3 regions of the Pseudomonas sp. TE3911 genome follow, and region 3 is predicted to be linked to each of the others. Evidence: predicted binding sites of a transcription regulator. Region 3 holds the regulator's gene; each other region holds the start of a gene.
What was found. The regulator sigma-54, encoded in region 3, starts transcription at its own class of promoters, with help from an activator protein. The targets are predictions, from matches to a motif close to ANTGGCATNNANNTTGCTNT.

Region 1: nirB (nitrite reductase large subunit NirB) is a predicted target of sigma-54. The motif match lies at 2,410-2,429, and genes of this name have one in related genera.
Region 2: glnK (P-II family nitrogen regulator) is a predicted target of sigma-54. The motif match lies at 1,567-1,586, and genes of this name have one in related genera.

What each region holds. Positions count from the first base shown of each region.
Region 1 covers NZ_JBSSFP010000001.1:1,882,209-1,887,390, forward strand. The annotation lists gene ACVWXD_RS08600 (molybdopterin-dependent oxidoreductase) at 1-2,003, opposite strand, end outside; gene nirB (nitrite reductase large subunit NirB) at 2,617-5,160, shown strand; gene nirD (nitrite reductase small subunit NirD) at 5,160-5,182, shown strand, end outside.
Region 2 covers NZ_JBSSFP010000001.1:5,732,180-5,737,361, reverse strand. The annotation lists gene ACVWXD_RS25995 (ammonium transporter) at 1-985, opposite strand, end outside; gene glnK (P-II family nitrogen regulator) at 1,020-1,358, opposite strand; gene ACVWXD_RS25985 (accessory factor UbiK family protein) at 1,780-2,040, shown strand; partial or broken gene ACVWXD_RS25980 (YifB family Mg chelatase-like AAA ATPase) at 2,266-3,111, shown strand; gene ACVWXD_RS25975 (hypothetical protein) at 3,386-4,504, opposite strand; gene ACVWXD_RS25970 (hypothetical protein) at 4,903-5,182, opposite strand, start outside.
Region 3 covers NZ_JBSSFP010000001.1:4,432,560-4,437,741, forward strand. The annotation lists gene ACVWXD_RS20125 (KpsF/GutQ family sugar-phosphate isomerase) at 1-341, shown strand, start outside; gene ACVWXD_RS20130 (KdsC family phosphatase) at 342-866, shown strand; gene lptC (LPS export ABC transporter periplasmic protein LptC) at 875-1,447, shown strand; gene lptA (lipopolysaccharide transport periplasmic protein LptA) at 1,434-1,967, shown strand; gene lptB (LPS export ABC transporter ATP-binding protein) at 1,967-2,692, shown strand; gene ACVWXD_RS20150 (RNA polymerase factor sigma-54) at 2,890-4,383, shown strand; gene hpf (ribosome hibernation-promoting factor, HPF/YfiA family) at 4,459-4,764, shown strand; gene ptsN (PTS IIA-like nitrogen regulatory protein PtsN) at 4,777-5,182, shown strand, end outside.

The sequences.
Region 1 (5,182 bases), 2.6 Mb from region 3:
ACATCGTTCCAGTGGAAGGGCGCAAAGCAGTTGCCGGGACGCACGCGGTCAGTGATCACCGCAGGCAGAACGGCACGCCCACGCAAGGAGCGCACCTCTACCGGATCCTTGGCCGTGATGCCGAGGCGCGCGGCATCGTCGGGATGGATTTCCACGAACGGGCCGGGGTTGAGTTTGTTCAGGGTGGCGACTTTGCCGGTCTTGGTCAGGGTGTGCCACTGGTGCTGCAGGCGGCCGGTGTTGAGCACGAAAGGGAAGCGGTCGTCGGGCATTTCCGCAGGCGGCATATGGGGGCGCGGAAAGAATTGGCCTTTGCCGCTGTCGGTGGCGAATCTGAGCGTGCCGGTATTCAGGTAGCGGATCGGGTTTCGGTCTGCGCCGTCGGCTGAAGGGCAAGGCCATTGCAACGGTTGTTCACGCAGGCGCGCATGGCTTGCGCCGCGCATGTCATAGCCGGTCTTGGGGTTCCAGGCGCGTTTGATTTCTTCGAACACGTCGGCGGCGCTGGCATATGTGAACGCGTCGGCAAAGCCCATTTCACAGGCGACACGGGCGATGATCTGCCAGTCCGGCAAGGTTTCACCGGGTGCATCGACAGCCTTTTGCATCAGGGTCAGGTTGCGCTCGGAATTAATCATCACCCCTTCGGCCTCGGCCCACAGCGCGCCGGGCAGCAGGATGTCGGCGTAGCGGTTGGTCTCGGTGTCGAGGTAGGCGTCCTGGGCGATGACCAGTTCTGCTGTGCGCAAACCGTCGATAGCGGTTTGGCGATTGGGCACGCTGGCCACCGGGTTGGTGCAGATGATCCAGCAGGCTTTGATCTGCCCGGCGGCCATCTGTTCGAACATCGCCACGGTGCCGTTGCCGGCTTGGCGCGGCAGGCGGTCAGGCGGGATTTGCCAGAGGTCTTCGATAAATGCGCGGTCGGCGTCGACCATGACCGAGCGCTGTCCTGGCAGGCCCGGGCCCATGTAGCCCATTTCGCGGCCGCCCATGGCATTGGGTTGGCCGGTGAGGGAAAACGGCCCGCTGCCGGGGCGGCAAATCGCGCCGGTGGCCAGGTGCAGGTTGCACAGGGCGTTGGTGTTCCAGGTGCCGTGGGTGCTTTGGTTGAGCCCCATGGTCCAGCAGCTCATCCACTCGGCGGCCTGGCCGATCCAGTCGGCGGCTTGGCGGATGTCCGCTTCGGCCAAACCCGTGATGGCAGCGACGCTGTGGGGCGGGTAGTCCTCAAGAAAACCGGGCATAACCTCCCAACCTTCGGTGAACGTGGCGATAAAGCCGGGGTCGGTGTGGCCGTTTTTCACCAGCAGGTGCAGCAGCCCATTGAGCAGCGCGAGGTCGGTGCCGGGTTTGATCGGCAGGTACAGATCAGCTTTGTCGGCGGTGGCGCTGCGCCGGGGGTCGACCACGATCAGCTTCGCCCCGGCCTTGACCCGGTCCATCATGCGCAGGAACAAAATCGGATGACAGTCGGCCATATTGGCGCCGATCACGAAGAACAGGTCGGCGCGGTCAAAGTCTTCATAGGAACCCGGTGGCCCGTCGGAACCGAGGGACAGCTTGTAGCCGCTGCCGGCACTGGCCATGCACAACCGCGAGTTGGATTCGATATTGCGGGTGCGCACAAAACCCTTGGCCAATTTGTTGATCAGGTACTGCGCCTCCAGGGACATTTGTCCGGACACGTAGAACGCCAACGCATCGGGGCCGTCACGGTCGAGGATATGGCGCAAACGGCCGGCGGTTTCGCTGATGGCGGTGTCCATGGCGACCCGCACCGGGTCGTGATCGCGCTGCTCACGCAGGTAAGCGTTTTCCATGCGCCCGGACTCGGCGATGGCTTGGCCGCACGTAGTGCCTTTGGTGCACAGGCGGCCAACGTTGGTGGGGTGGGCCTTGTCGCCGATCACCTTGACCACCTTATTGTTTTCCACTTGCATCACGATGCCGCAGCCGACGCCACAATAAGGACACACGCTACGTACGCTTTGGTTTGCCATCCGTCACCCTCTAAACTTTTTTACCCGCCAACAAAAAAGCGCCCTGCAACCCTCCGTTTGGAAACGGGGGTTGCACGGCGCCTTTGTCGTGAATGGGCAATCAGCGTTGATTGCTTTATGCAGGTGTTCCTAGCAAGTCACGCGCCAGGTTTTTTCGAACGCTGCAATGGGTGCTTTTTTGTGAAGAACCGGCTTGTTCTGGTGAGCTGGCTGTTGGGGTGTGCGGGCTAGTCGAATCGTCGCACCGCCCGCACTGGGCTGCGAAGCAGCCTCAACACTCACCAGCCTGGAAATTGATGATGCAAGTGCGCCTTTTTGATGCAACACGCACCAGTTGGATGCGCAATCCACGCTGTTCAGGCGAAGCGAGGAGACTGCAGCGGCCCCACGTACGGCTCCGCGGCCAATTGGCATAGAGCCTGCAAGCTCCCCGTCAACCCCACTCGGTCAACGACGATCGACAGGCCATTGAGGTCATGGGCATAAAGCGATGGATCCGGCGAAGTCGTCCGAACAGATCCCGCATAAGAACAGGCAAAGACGCCTGGAACCGCAAGGTTTCAGGCGTTTTTTTTTGCTTTTTAAACCGTGATGAATGTTGTCAGGTGCTGATATGAACAAACCGATGAAAACCCTGATCGTCGTTGGCAATGGCATGGTCGGTCACCATTGTGTGGCGCAACTGATCGAGCGCGGCGCGCTGCAACACTACCACCTGCATGTGTTCAGCGAAGAGCCGATGCGCGCCTATGACCGTGTGCACCTGTCCGAGTATTTCACGGGCCGCGATGCCGAGTCGTTGGCACTCTCCGAGGCATCGCTGTACCAGACGCCGGGAGTGACGTTGCACCTGGGCGTGCCGGTGCTGGAGATCGACCGCGTTCGCCGTGAGGTGATCACGGCTCAGGGCTGCGTGGCCTACGACACATTGGTCCTGGCCACCGGCTCCTATCCGTTCGTGCCGCCGATCGAAGGCGCCGAAGGGGATTCGCGGTTGGTGTATCGCACCTTGCACGACCTTGATGCCATCCGTGCAGCGGCAGCCAATGCCCGACGTGGTGTGGTGGTGGGCGGTGGCCTGCTGGGCCTGGAAGCCGCCAACGCCCTGAAAAGCTTGGGGCTGGAAGCCCATGTGGTGGAGTTCGCACCGCGCTTGATGCCAGTGCAGTTGGATGATTTCGGCGGTCTGGCGCTCAAGGCCCAGATCGAACGGCTGGGCGTCGGTGTGCACCTTTCCCGTGCCACGCAGTCGATCAGCACGGGCGAGCAGTACCGCTATCGCATGAACTTTGCCAACGACGAGTTCCTCGAAACCGACCTTATCGTGTTCTCCGCCGGCATCCGCGCACAGGACGCCCTGGCGCGCCAGGCTGGCCTGGAGATTGGTCCGCGTGGCGGGGTGGTGATCAACGATGAGTGCTTGAGTTGCGATCCGCACATCTACGCGATTGGCGAGTGCGCGTCCTGGAACGGCAGCCTGTTCGGCCTGGTCGCACCGGGGTACCAGATGGCCCGCGGGGTAGCCGCGCTGTTATGCGGGCAGGTCGCCGAGCCCTTTGTCGGTGCCGACATGTCCACCAAGCTCAAACTGCTCGGCGTGGACGTGGGTTCCATCGGCGACGCCCATGCCCACACGCCGGGTGCGCGCAGCTATCAGTTCATCGATGAGGCCAGCGCCAGTTACCGCCGCCTAGTGGTAGACGCATCGGGCAAGCATGTGATCGGCGCAGTGCTGGTTGGCGACAACAGCTACTACGACACGTTGCTGCAATACATGCAGAACGCGATTGCACTGCCTGCGGAACCGGCCAGCCTGATCCTGCCTTCGTCCGCCGGTGCACCGACTCTCGGCCCAGGCGCGTTGCCGGAATCGGCCACGGTGTGTTCCTGCCACAACGTGACCAAAGGCGCGATTTGCTCGGCCATCGACGGCGGTTGCAGCGACCTCGGCCTGCTCAAATCCCAGACCAAGGCTTGCACCGGTTGCGGCGGTTGCGCGGGCTTGCTCAAGCAAGTGTTTGAACACGAGTTGATTGCCCGTGGCGTCAGTGTCGACAAGAGCCTGTGCGAACACTTCGCCTACACCCGTCAGGAGCTGTATGCCCTGGTGCGTGTGGAAGGGGTGACCACCTTCGAAGAACTGCTGACCAAACACGGCCGTGGCCACACCGGTTGCGACGTGTGCAAACCGGCGGTCGGTTCGATCCTGGCGTCGTGCTGGAACCAGCCAATCATGGACGCCTCGTTGGTGCCGTTGCAGGACACCAACGACACGTTCATGGCCAACATGCAGAAGAACGGCACCTACTCGGTGGTGCCACGGATTCCCGGTGGTGAAATCACGGCCGACAAGCTGATCGTGATTGGTGAAGTGGCGAAGAAATACGACCTCTACACCAAGATCACCGGCGGCCAGCGCATCGACTTGTTTGGCGCGCAGTTGCATGAACTGCCGGATATCTGGGCCGAGCTGATCGCCGCTGGCTTTGAGACCGGGCACGCGTATGGCAAATCCACGCGTACGGTGAAGTCCTGCGTGGGCAGCACTTGGTGCCGCTACGGCGTGCAGGACAGCGTGAAAATGGCGCTGCTGATCGAGGATCGCTACAAGGGCCTGCGTTCGCCGCACAAACTCAAGTTCGCGGTGTCCGGCTGCACCCGTGAATGCGCCGAAGCCCAGAGCAAGGACGTGGGCGTGATCGCCACCGAGAAGGGCTGGAACCTTTACATCGCGGGCAACGGCGGCATGCGTCCGCGCCATGCCGAACTGTTCGCTACTGACCTCGACGACGCCACGTTGATCCAGTACATCGACCGCTTCCTGATGTTCTACATCCGCACCGCTGACAAACTGCAACGCACCTCTGTGTGGCGCGAAAGCCTGGAAGGTGGCTTGGATTTCCTCAAAGACGTAATCCTGCACGACAGTCTCGGCCTGGGCGCGGAGCTGGAAGCGCAGATGCAGCTGGTCGTCGACCGCTACGAATGCGAGTGGGCCAACGCCCTCAAGGATCCGGAAAAACTCAAGCGCTTCCGCACCTTCGTCAACGACAAACGCCCCGACCCGGACATCCACTTTGTCCAGGAACGCGGCCAGCGCCGGCCGATCATGGCCGCCGAACTCAACCTGATTCCCGTCATCGAGGAGATTGCCTGATGAGCCAGCCTGACACTCAGCA
Region 2 (5,182 bases), 1.3 Mb from region 3:
CGATTACCAGAGCGCCCATCGGGCCAACGGTGCCGGCGGCTGGTGTTACAGCTACCAGACCAGCGACTACGCCCGAGGCGATGCCCAGTGCACTTGGCTTGCCGTGAGTGATCCACTCGGCGAACATCCAGCCCAACGCCGCAGCAGCGGTAGCGATCTGAGTGACCAGCATCGCCATGCCAGCAGTGCCGTTGGCCGCAGCAGCGGAGCCGGCGTTGAAGCCGAACCAACCGATCCACAGCATTGCCGCGCCCACCAGGGTGTAACCCAAGTTGTGCGGTGCCATCGGGGTGGTAGGGAAGCCTTTACGCTTGCCGAGCACGATGCACGCCACCAGCCCAGCCACACCGGCGTTGATGTGCACCACGGTGCCGCCGGCAAAGTCCAGCACGCCCCAGTCCCACATCAGGCCGCCGTTGCCGCTCCAGACCATGTGCGCGATTGGCGCATAAACCAGGGTGAACCAGATGCCCATGAAGATCAGCATCGCAGAGAACTTCATACGCTCAGCGAAGGCACCGACGATCAGCGCCGGGGTGATGATGGCGAAGGTCATCTGGAAGGTGATGAACACCGCTTCCGGGAACAACGCCGCAGGCCCGGTGATGCTGGCTGGGGTCACACCCGCCAGGAACGCCTTGCCCATGCCGCCGAAGAAGGAATTGAAGTTGACCACACCCTGTTCCATACCGGTGGTATCGAACGCAATGCTGTAGCCGTAGACGACCCACAGGATGCTGATCAGGCCAGTGATGGCGAAGCACTGCATCATCACCGACAGAATATTTTTGGAGCGGACCATGCCGCCGTAGAACAGCGCCAGGCCGGGAATGGTCATGAACAGCACCAGTGCGGTGGCGGTCAGCATCCAGGCGGTGTCGCCAGAGTTGAGGACTGGAGCAGCCACTTCGTCTGCCGCCATGGCCAGGCTTGGCATTACGATGGACAACAGGGCTCCGAGCCCTGCGAATTTACGCAGAGTCATATTGTTTTCTCCTGGGGCGTTGGGGTTTGGCGGCTTAGATTGCGTCGGTATCGGTTTCGCCGGTACGGATGCGAATAGCCTGTTCCAGATTGACCACGAAGATCTTGCCGTCACCGATCTTGCCGGTGTTGGCGGCCTTGGTTATCGCTTCGATAACCCGGTCAAGATCCTTGTCGTCAATGGCGACATCAATCTTCACCTTCGGCAGGAAATCGACTACGTATTCCGCGCCGCGATACAGCTCGGTGTGACCCTTCTGCCGACCGAAGCCCTTGACCTCAGTAACGGTAATGCCCTGCACGCCGATCTCGGACAGCGACTCGCGTACATCGTCCAACTTGAACGGCTTGATGATGGCAGTGACTAGCTTCATGAAAACTCTCTCCCGAATTGGTGGACTTGCCCCAGGAAAACAAACCCGTCTCAAGTCTAAGCGCAGTGCCTGGCTTTGTAACGCATCGTCGCAAGGGCAGTTGCCTTTGCGACGCCAGCGAACCACTGGTGACGAAACCTGTACCCCTGATCCGTCGGCGCACTGCATTCGTCACAGCGACTGCATCAGTGCATGGGTCATGATCGTCTAAGCAGAAACCTTGCCAGCTCCGTAAAAATCACTGAAATCAGTCCTTTGCCCACTTAACCTCACCCACAGGACTATTTGGCAGCTGCAATGCGCACGAAAACAGTGCGCCGTCGCACAGCCCGATGCGCGAAAAGCGTGCGCTGCAGGCCGCGAAAAAGACTATAGACGCTGCGTGATACACTGCCCGCCAACAGTTTCCGGAATATTTCCCATGCTCGCGCCCAAAGACCTACTCGACGCCCTGAGCGGCCACGCCTCTCGCCTGTTCAGCGGCGAAACCCCTCTGCCCCGCAATGAAATCGAAAGCCAGTTCAAGGCCTTGCTGCAAAGCGGTTTCAGCAAGCTCGACCTGGTGAGCCGGGAAGAATTTGATAGCCAAATGGTGGTGCTGGCCCGCACGCGTGCGCGGCTGGAGAGCCTGGAGGCGAAGGTGGCTGAACTGGAAGCGCGGCTAACCCCAACGGCCGAGTAACTGACGCAACGAGGCCAAAATGTGGGAGGGGGCTTGCTCCCGATGGCGATGGGTCAGTGACATATTTATCAACTGACCCACTGCTATCGGGGGCAAGCCCCCTCCCACATTTGTTCTGCGTCGTTCTCTGGATACGTTCTGTAAAACCTCCCTCCCTCGCTAGCCCCACCCCTCGTCTACCCTTGAAAAACCCGCAGGAAGCGGCCTCTCTTTCAAGGAACGAGCATGTCCCTCGCCATCGTCCACAGCCGCGCCCAGATCGGCGTAGAAGCCCCAGCCGTCACCGTCGAAGTGCACATGGCCAACGGTCTCCCGTCCCTCACGCTGGTGGGCCTTCCCGAAACCGCCGTCAAGGAAAGCAAGGACCGAGTACGCAGCGCCATCCTCAACTCCGCCCTGCAATACCCCTCGCGCCGCATCACGCTCAACCTCGCGCCCGCCGACCTGCCCAAGGACGGCGGGCGTTTTGATTTGGCGATTGCACTGGGGATCCTCGCCGCCAGTGTGCAGGTGCCAGCGTTGATGCTCGATGACATTGAATGCCTGGGTGAGTTGGCGTTGTCCGGCGAAGTGCGTGCGGTCAAAGGTGTGTTGCCAGCCGCTTTGGCGGCGCGCAAAGCTGGGCGCACCGTGATAGTGCCGCGGGCGAATGCAGAGGAAGCTTGCCTGGCGTCGGGGCTGAAGGTGATTGCCGTGGATCACTTGCTGCAGGTGGTGGCGCACCTCAACGGACAAGTGCCGATTGAGCCCTATAAATCCGATGGTTTGTTGTACCTGAACAAGCCCTACCCGGATTTGAGCGAAGTGCAAGGCCAACTCTCCGCCAAGCGGGCGTTGTTGATTGCAGCAGCGGGCGCACATAACCTTCTGTTCAGCGGGCCACCGGGCACCGGCAAGACCTTGCTTGCCAGCCGCTTGCCCGGTTTGCTGCCTCCGCTGAGCGAGCAGGAGGCCCTGGAAGTGGCGGCAATTCAGTCGGTGGTCAGCCTCGCACCGCTGAGCCATTGGCCGCACCGGCCGTTTCGCCAGCCGCACCACTCTGCGTCAGGGCCCGCACTGGTGGGCGGTGGATGTGACATTTGGAAATAGATGCAACTAATCGGAAATAGATGCAACTTACGGGACGAAAGTCATAACGACTGATTTCTCATAACTTTGACTAAATAGGCATTTCAATATCCGGTCAGACAACCCAGAAAATCGCGTTCTAGCGGGCACATACCTGCTCTTCACGGACAAAGACCAGGCAGTTTGGAATTGTGTACGGCAAACGCCCGATGTACGAACGATCGTGAGGCGTTTTCGGTGGCGCTAGCGAATGAACTAGCCTCGGCATGCCATAGACCTACCAGTTCAACGGCTCCTCGGTCTGGCCGACGAAGGTAGTGCCATGCAGGAACGTGTTCCTTTCTTCAGTGGTGGTGAGAGGAAACCTGGCGTAGTGCGTGTGCGCCATTTGCTTCAACTGCTCTTTCAACTGCTCCTTCGTGCCATCGTCCTCAAGATTGCGCCCGTCCAGAACCTCATCTGGCATCATCTCGGTTAGGTCGATAGGCACCGCGTGAACTGTACCGATCCGCGACCGTAAGTTGACCGAGCAAAGCTCCAGCACCAGGCCGGCAATCCCTTTATTTAATAACTGCTTCAGGACCTTGAGCTTGTCCTTCGACGAGAAATTGTTCGTCTTGATCAGAGTGTTATAGTGCGGCTTGAAGTAGTTGATCAACCCTGCCTCAGCCAAGGACACGACCTCCTTTCTATCCAACCGAACGTTCCGCAAACGATCCATGTGGGCCGAATCCTGCTCATTAGAAGCCTGGGCCGCCACATTGAAGTCGCCGCCATTGCTGATGATCGTTTTGCCGTGCTCGAATCGGTACAGCAACAGCAGAACTTCGCGCTCGGGGAAATGCGTTGAGGTTTCGGCAAGGATCTGCTGCAACTTGTTGTGCGACAGCAGGCGATCCAAAGCATTGCGAGACGAGGTTCGGCCAATTGCCTGTCCCACATACAGCACCTCTAGATCGGTGTCGTGCGGCGTCAGCAAGCTTTTTGCGGCGGCAATAATCGCGTTCACGGCAATGAACTGTTTTCCCGCAGGCGTCATAATGATCAGTGACGTACCGTTGAGAGCCACCGCGACATCTTCGATCGGTATATCTGCAGGGATCGACGAACCGCAGATCTCGTAAACGAAAGGGACTGAGGTCATACCGTGTTCGCGCAGTACCAAAAACTCACCGGAGATTGTCCGCCCGTTCAAGGTAAATCCTTCGGGCTTCAAATAAATCCGCGGACGGCGAGCAATAAGATAGATGTTGCATCCTGAGAGTGCTTCTTTATGCGCCGGGTTGTCTTTGACGCGATAGAGGTCCGCTGGCGTAAGCATGGCAGGGAAGCTGGAGTAGAGATGAGTAGCTCCTTCCATGGAAAACTGCCGGATGATGTCGCCTAGGTTGGTCATGCGTTATTCCTATCATTAAGTGAGGTTGCCAGTGTGGAACATGACTTTTGCCATCAGCTCCAGACGAAGGAGACTGGTGTAAATCCCGGCCCGAAGAATGGCAGGTCATGATTTCAATTCTGAAGCAGCATCACATTTTCGAAAGCGGCTCGCCCTCTCCTGTCCCTGCGCCACCAATCCCGACAGATCCAGGATAATCAGAGTGCTTGATGGCGCAACGCTCCTGGTGCCGACCGCGCGGACCGCCCAGTCGAGCAGATACTCTGCCGAGAACTAAAAAAGCCTTCCACAGAGTGGCGGGCTTTGGTTATTGCAGCTGGCGAAAGAAAGGGGACATGTTTCTTCACAGTTCGACCGACCTTCCAAAAGGCGTCCGAGCAGATGCCAGCTGTAGTGCATTACTCATCTTCATCGAACTCCGCACCGATCCATGAAACATTGCCTTTGGCATTTCTACCCACCTCCAATAGAAATATCTGCCCGTTTAATCCCTGCTGTGAGAAATCAATCCCGTCATCAACAGGTGAGTAGCGTCGGCTGCCCGGCTGCTTTGGTCGGAACGCCGAGAGTAGATAACGGCAATTGTCAGCAAGCGATGTGAAGTAGCACCGGAGGTGGCCAGCGGCTGTTCGATCTGACCAAACTTTAAAGTCGAGCCGCGCTGCCCAGACACCCTCG
Region 3 (5,182 bases):
CCCACGTCCAGCGCGGCACCTTACTGAAGGACGCGCTGATGGAAATGACTCGCAAGGGCCTGGGCATGACCGTGATCCTTGAAGCTGACGGCCGCCTGGCTGGGGTATTCACCGACGGCGACCTGCGCCGCACCCTGGACCGCACCATCGATATCCACACTGCGACCATCGATGCAGTGATGACGCCACACGGCAAGACCGCACGCCCTGAGATGCTGGCAGCCGAAGCATTGAAGATCATGGAAGACCACAAGATCGGCGCCCTGGTGGTTGTCGATAGCGACGACCACCCGGTTGGCGCCCTGAACATGCACGACTTGCTGCGTGCGGGAGTGATGTAAATGACCAGCGACCTGTTGCAACGCGGCAAAAACATCAGACTGGCGATTTTCGACGTTGACGGCGTGCTGACCGATGGCCGCCTGTACTTCCTCGAAGACGGCAGCGAATTCAAGACGTTCAACACCCTCGATGGCCAAGGCATCAAGATGCTGATGGCTGCAGGCGTGCAAACCGCGATTATCAGCGGCCGAAAAACGCCCGTTGTGGAACGCCGCGCACAAAACCTGGGGATTCCTCACCTGTATCAGGGCCGCGAGGATAAACTGGTAGTTCTGGACGAGCTTCTTGGCCAACTCAACCTAAGCTATGAGCAGGTCGCCTACTTAGGCGATGATCTGCCCGACCTGCCGGTCATTCGTCGAGTAGGGCTTGGCATGGCCGTCGCCAATGCGGCGGCGTTTGTTCGCGAGCACGCCCATGGCATCACCTGCGCCCGTGGTGGCGAAGGTGCAGCACGCGAGTTCTGCGAACTGATCCTGCGAGCCCAAGGCAGCCTTGAAGCGGCCAACGCCGCCTACCTATAGAGCGTTTTATGCTGAGCAAAAAGATTCGCAACTTCCTGTTATTCGGGGTCATTGCCGCGCTGTTCCTCGCGGTGGGCTACTGGAATATCAGTCCGGGGCGCTTCCTCGACCAGCCTGTTGCGCAGGTCGACGAGGGGGCCATCGACTATTACGCCACCAATGCCTATAGCGTGCAGTTCCTGCCCGACGGCAAGCTGCAGTACGAAATGACGTCGGACAAAGTCGAGCACTTGAAGGCCACCGAAGTCACTCTGCTGACTAATCCGGACCTGAACCTGTACCGCGGCACCGAATTTCCGTGGCATGTCACCAGCAAGCGTGGTGAGGTGAACCCCGACGGCACCGAGGTAGAACTGATTGACTCGGTACGTGTTGCGCGCACGGATGCCAAAGCCCGTGACACGGTGATTACCAGCAGTCGCATGACCGTATTCCCGCAGAAGCAATATGCGCAGACCGAGCAAGACGTTAGAATCGACGGCGCTGGCGGTGTATCGACTGGCAAGGGAATGAAAGCGTATTTGAAAGAAAGCAGGATACACCTGCTATCGAACGTAAGAGGACAGTATGAGGCTCGTTAAAACTCTCCCTATTTTGCTCGGTTTGGGCGCAGCACTGGGAAGCGTGAGCGCCTGGGCTCTGCCGAACGATAGCCAGCAACCGATCCACATCTCGGCTGACGATGCGCAACTGGATGACAAGCAAGGTGTTGCCACCTATACCGGCGGCGTAATCATCACCCAAGGGTCGATGAAGATCACCGGTAATACCGTGACACTGACGCGTACCCAAGCCGGTGACATCGACGTCGTGACCTCAGTGGGCAACCTGGCTTACTTCGAACAGAAGCAGTCCGCTGCCGACACTGGCCCGATGAAGGGCTACGGCAAGACCATTCAGTATCACGCCCAGCAGAATCGCATTGTGCTGATCGACCAGGCCAAGGTGCTCAGCCCCGATGGCAACTCCACGGAAGGTGAAAAGATCACCTATGACACCGTGAAACAGATCGCTAACGCCGGTCGTGCCAATGGCAGCAAGGTCACCGCACCGCGCCCACGCATCGACATGGTTATCCAGCCGAAGAAGAAGGCCGAGTAATGGCAACCCTGAAAGCCCAGCATCTGGCCAAGGCCTATAAAAGCCGTCAGGTCGTGCGCGACGTCAGCCTGTCGATCGACAGCGGCCAGATCGTCGGCTTGCTCGGCCCCAACGGCGCAGGCAAGACCACATGCTTCTACATGATTGTTGGCCTGGTCCAGGCGGATCAGGGTCGCGTACTGATCGACGATCTGGATGTCAGCCACCAGCCAATGCACGGTCGTGCACGCGCGGGTATCGGCTATCTTCCTCAAGAAGCATCGATCTTCCGCAAACTGTCAGTTGCCGACAACATTATGGCCATCCTTGAAACTCGCAAGGAACTGGACCGTGACGGCCGCCGACAGGAGCTGGAAAGCCTGCTGCAGGAATTCCATATCAACCACATTCGCGACAACCTTGGCATGAGCCTGTCCGGTGGTGAGCGGCGTCGCGTGGAAATCGCCCGCGCCCTGGCCACTGCCCCCAAGTTCATTCTGCTGGACGAACCGTTTGCCGGCGTCGACCCTATCTCGGTTGGCGACATCAAGCAGATCATCCATCACCTCAAGGCCAAGGGCATCGGTGTACTGATCACCGATCACAACGTGCGTGAGACCCTCGATATCTGCGAAACCGCGTATATCGTCAACGATGGTCAACTGATCGCAGAAGGCGACTCCGCCACCATCCTGGCCAACGAACTGGTCAAGGAAGTGTACCTGGGTCACGAGTTTCGCCTGTAAAGCCGCCTGCACAAACAAGGCGGTGGCAGGTCGTTTGCCTGATGCGCGGGAGTCAATGAAAACCTCCGGTTTTTTATTGTTACCGCGCTCTAGGCAAAGCCCTCGATATCAGGCATATAATTTGCTTATGTTTGGCGCTCACGCGCCCTGTCGTGGATGGCGCGTTGCGCCGGCGAATAAGGTGTTAAGCCCCTGCCATGAAACCATCGCTAGTCCTAAGAATGGGCCAGCAGCTGACGATGACACCGCAGCTGCAACAGGCCATCCGCCTGCTCCAATTGTCGACCCTGGACCTGCAACAGGAAATCCAGGAGGCCCTGGAGTCTAATCCGATGCTCGAACGCCAGGAAGAAGGCGACGACTTCGATAATGCAGACCCGTTGGCCGACAACATCGAGCAAAAGCCCAACGCAGACGTGCAGGAACCGTCCTACCAGGAAACCGCCCCTACGGTGGATAACCTTGAGGAAGGCGATTGGAACGAACGCATTCCCAACGAGCTTCCCGTAGACACTGCTTGGGAAGACGTCTACCAGACCAGCGCCAGCAGCCTGCCCAGCAACGACGATGATGAGTGGGACTTCACTACCCGCACGTCCGCCGGCGAAAGTCTGCAGAGCCATTTGTTGTGGCAGCTGAACCTCGCGCCGATGTCGGACACCGATCGCCTGATCGCCGTCACCCTGATCGATTGCATCAATAACCAAGGCTATCTGGACGAGACACTCGAAGAGATTCTTGAGGCCTTCGACCCCGAACTAGATATCGAACTGGACGAAATCGAAGCCGTCCTGCACCGCATCCAGCAATTTGAGCCCGCGGGTATTGGTGCGCGCACCCTTAGCGAATGCCTGCAGCTGCAACTGCGCCAGCTGCCCGCCAAGACCCCATGGCTCGCCGAGGCCCAGCGCCTGGTCACCGACTACATCGACCTGCTCGGCAGCCGCGATTACAGCCAACTGATGCGTCGCATGAAGCTCAAGGAAGACGATCTGCGCCAGGTCATCGAGCTGGTGCAAAGCCTCAACCCGCGTCCCGGCTCGCAGATCGAGTCCAGCGAGGCCGAATACGTAGTTCCTGACGTGATCGTGCGCAAGGACAACGAGCGCTGGCTGGTGGAGCTTAACCAGGAGTCAGTGCCACGCCTGCGAGTCAACCCGCAATATGCAGGTTTCGTGCGACGCGCCGACACCAGTGCCGACAACACCTTCATGCGCAACCAGTTGCAGGAGGCGCGCTGGTTCATCAAGAGCCTGCAAAGCCGTAACGAAACCCTGATGAAAGTCGCCACGCAGATCGTCGAGCATCAGCGCGGCTTCCTGGAATACGGCGATGAAGCGATGAAGCCTTTGGTTCTGCACGATATCGCCGAAGCGGTAGGCATGCACGAGTCGACGATTTCCCGCGTTACCACGCAAAAATTCATGCATACCCCACGGGGTATTTATGAGTTGAAATACTTTTTCTCCAGCCATGTCAGCACCTCAGAAGGCGGCGAATGCTCGTCCACGGCAATCCGCGCAATCATCAAAAAACTGGTTGCCGCGGAAAATCAGAAAAAGCCGTTGAGTGACAGCAAGATCGCTGGTTTACTGGAGGCACAAGGCATTCAGGTCGCCCGTCGAACCGTCGCCAAGTACCGCGAATCCCTTGGGATCGCGCCTTCCAGCGAGCGTAAGCGTTTGATGTGACGGGCGGGCCACAGCGTTCCAGTGGCGGGTATTCCTACCCGCCGCTTTATGCACTGGCAACGAAGGAGAAGCTGTATGCAAGTCAACATCAGTGGACACCATGTAGAAGTCACCCCTCCCCTGCGCGAATATGTCGAGCAGAAGCTGAAAAGGCTTGAGGGTCATTTTGACAAGATCACCAATGTGCAAGTGATCATGAAGGTCGACAAGCTTCAGCAGAAAATCGAAGCGACCCTACAGATTCCCGGTGGCGAAGTAGTCGCCAACGCCGAGCATGAAGACATGTATGCATCAATCGATGCCTTGACTGACAAGCTCGACCGCCAACTTAAAAAGCATAAGGAAAAGCAGCAGAGCCTTCTTCAGGGCACAGGCCGCTAACACTCCCCACCCATGATTCGACTTGAAACCATCCTGACCCCCGGCCGTTCCCTCGTGAACGTGCCGGGCGGTAGCAAGAAGAAAGCCCTCGAACAAATTGCCAACCTGATCAGCAGCCAAGTGCCTGAACTGGAGATGCAAGATGTCTTCGAGGCTCTGATTGCCCGTGAAAAACTGGGTTCCACCGGTTTTGGTAACGGCATCGCCATTCCTCACTGTCGCCTCAAAGGCTGTGAGACACCTGTCAGCGCGCTGCTGCACTTGGACGCGCCTATCGATTTCGATGCCATTGATGGCGCCCCGGTCGACCTGCTGTTTGTTCTGTTGGTCCCACAGGCCGCCACCGATGCGCACTTGGAACTGCTTCGGCAGATCGCCAGCATGCTCGACCGCAAAGAAGTACGCGACAAACTGCGCA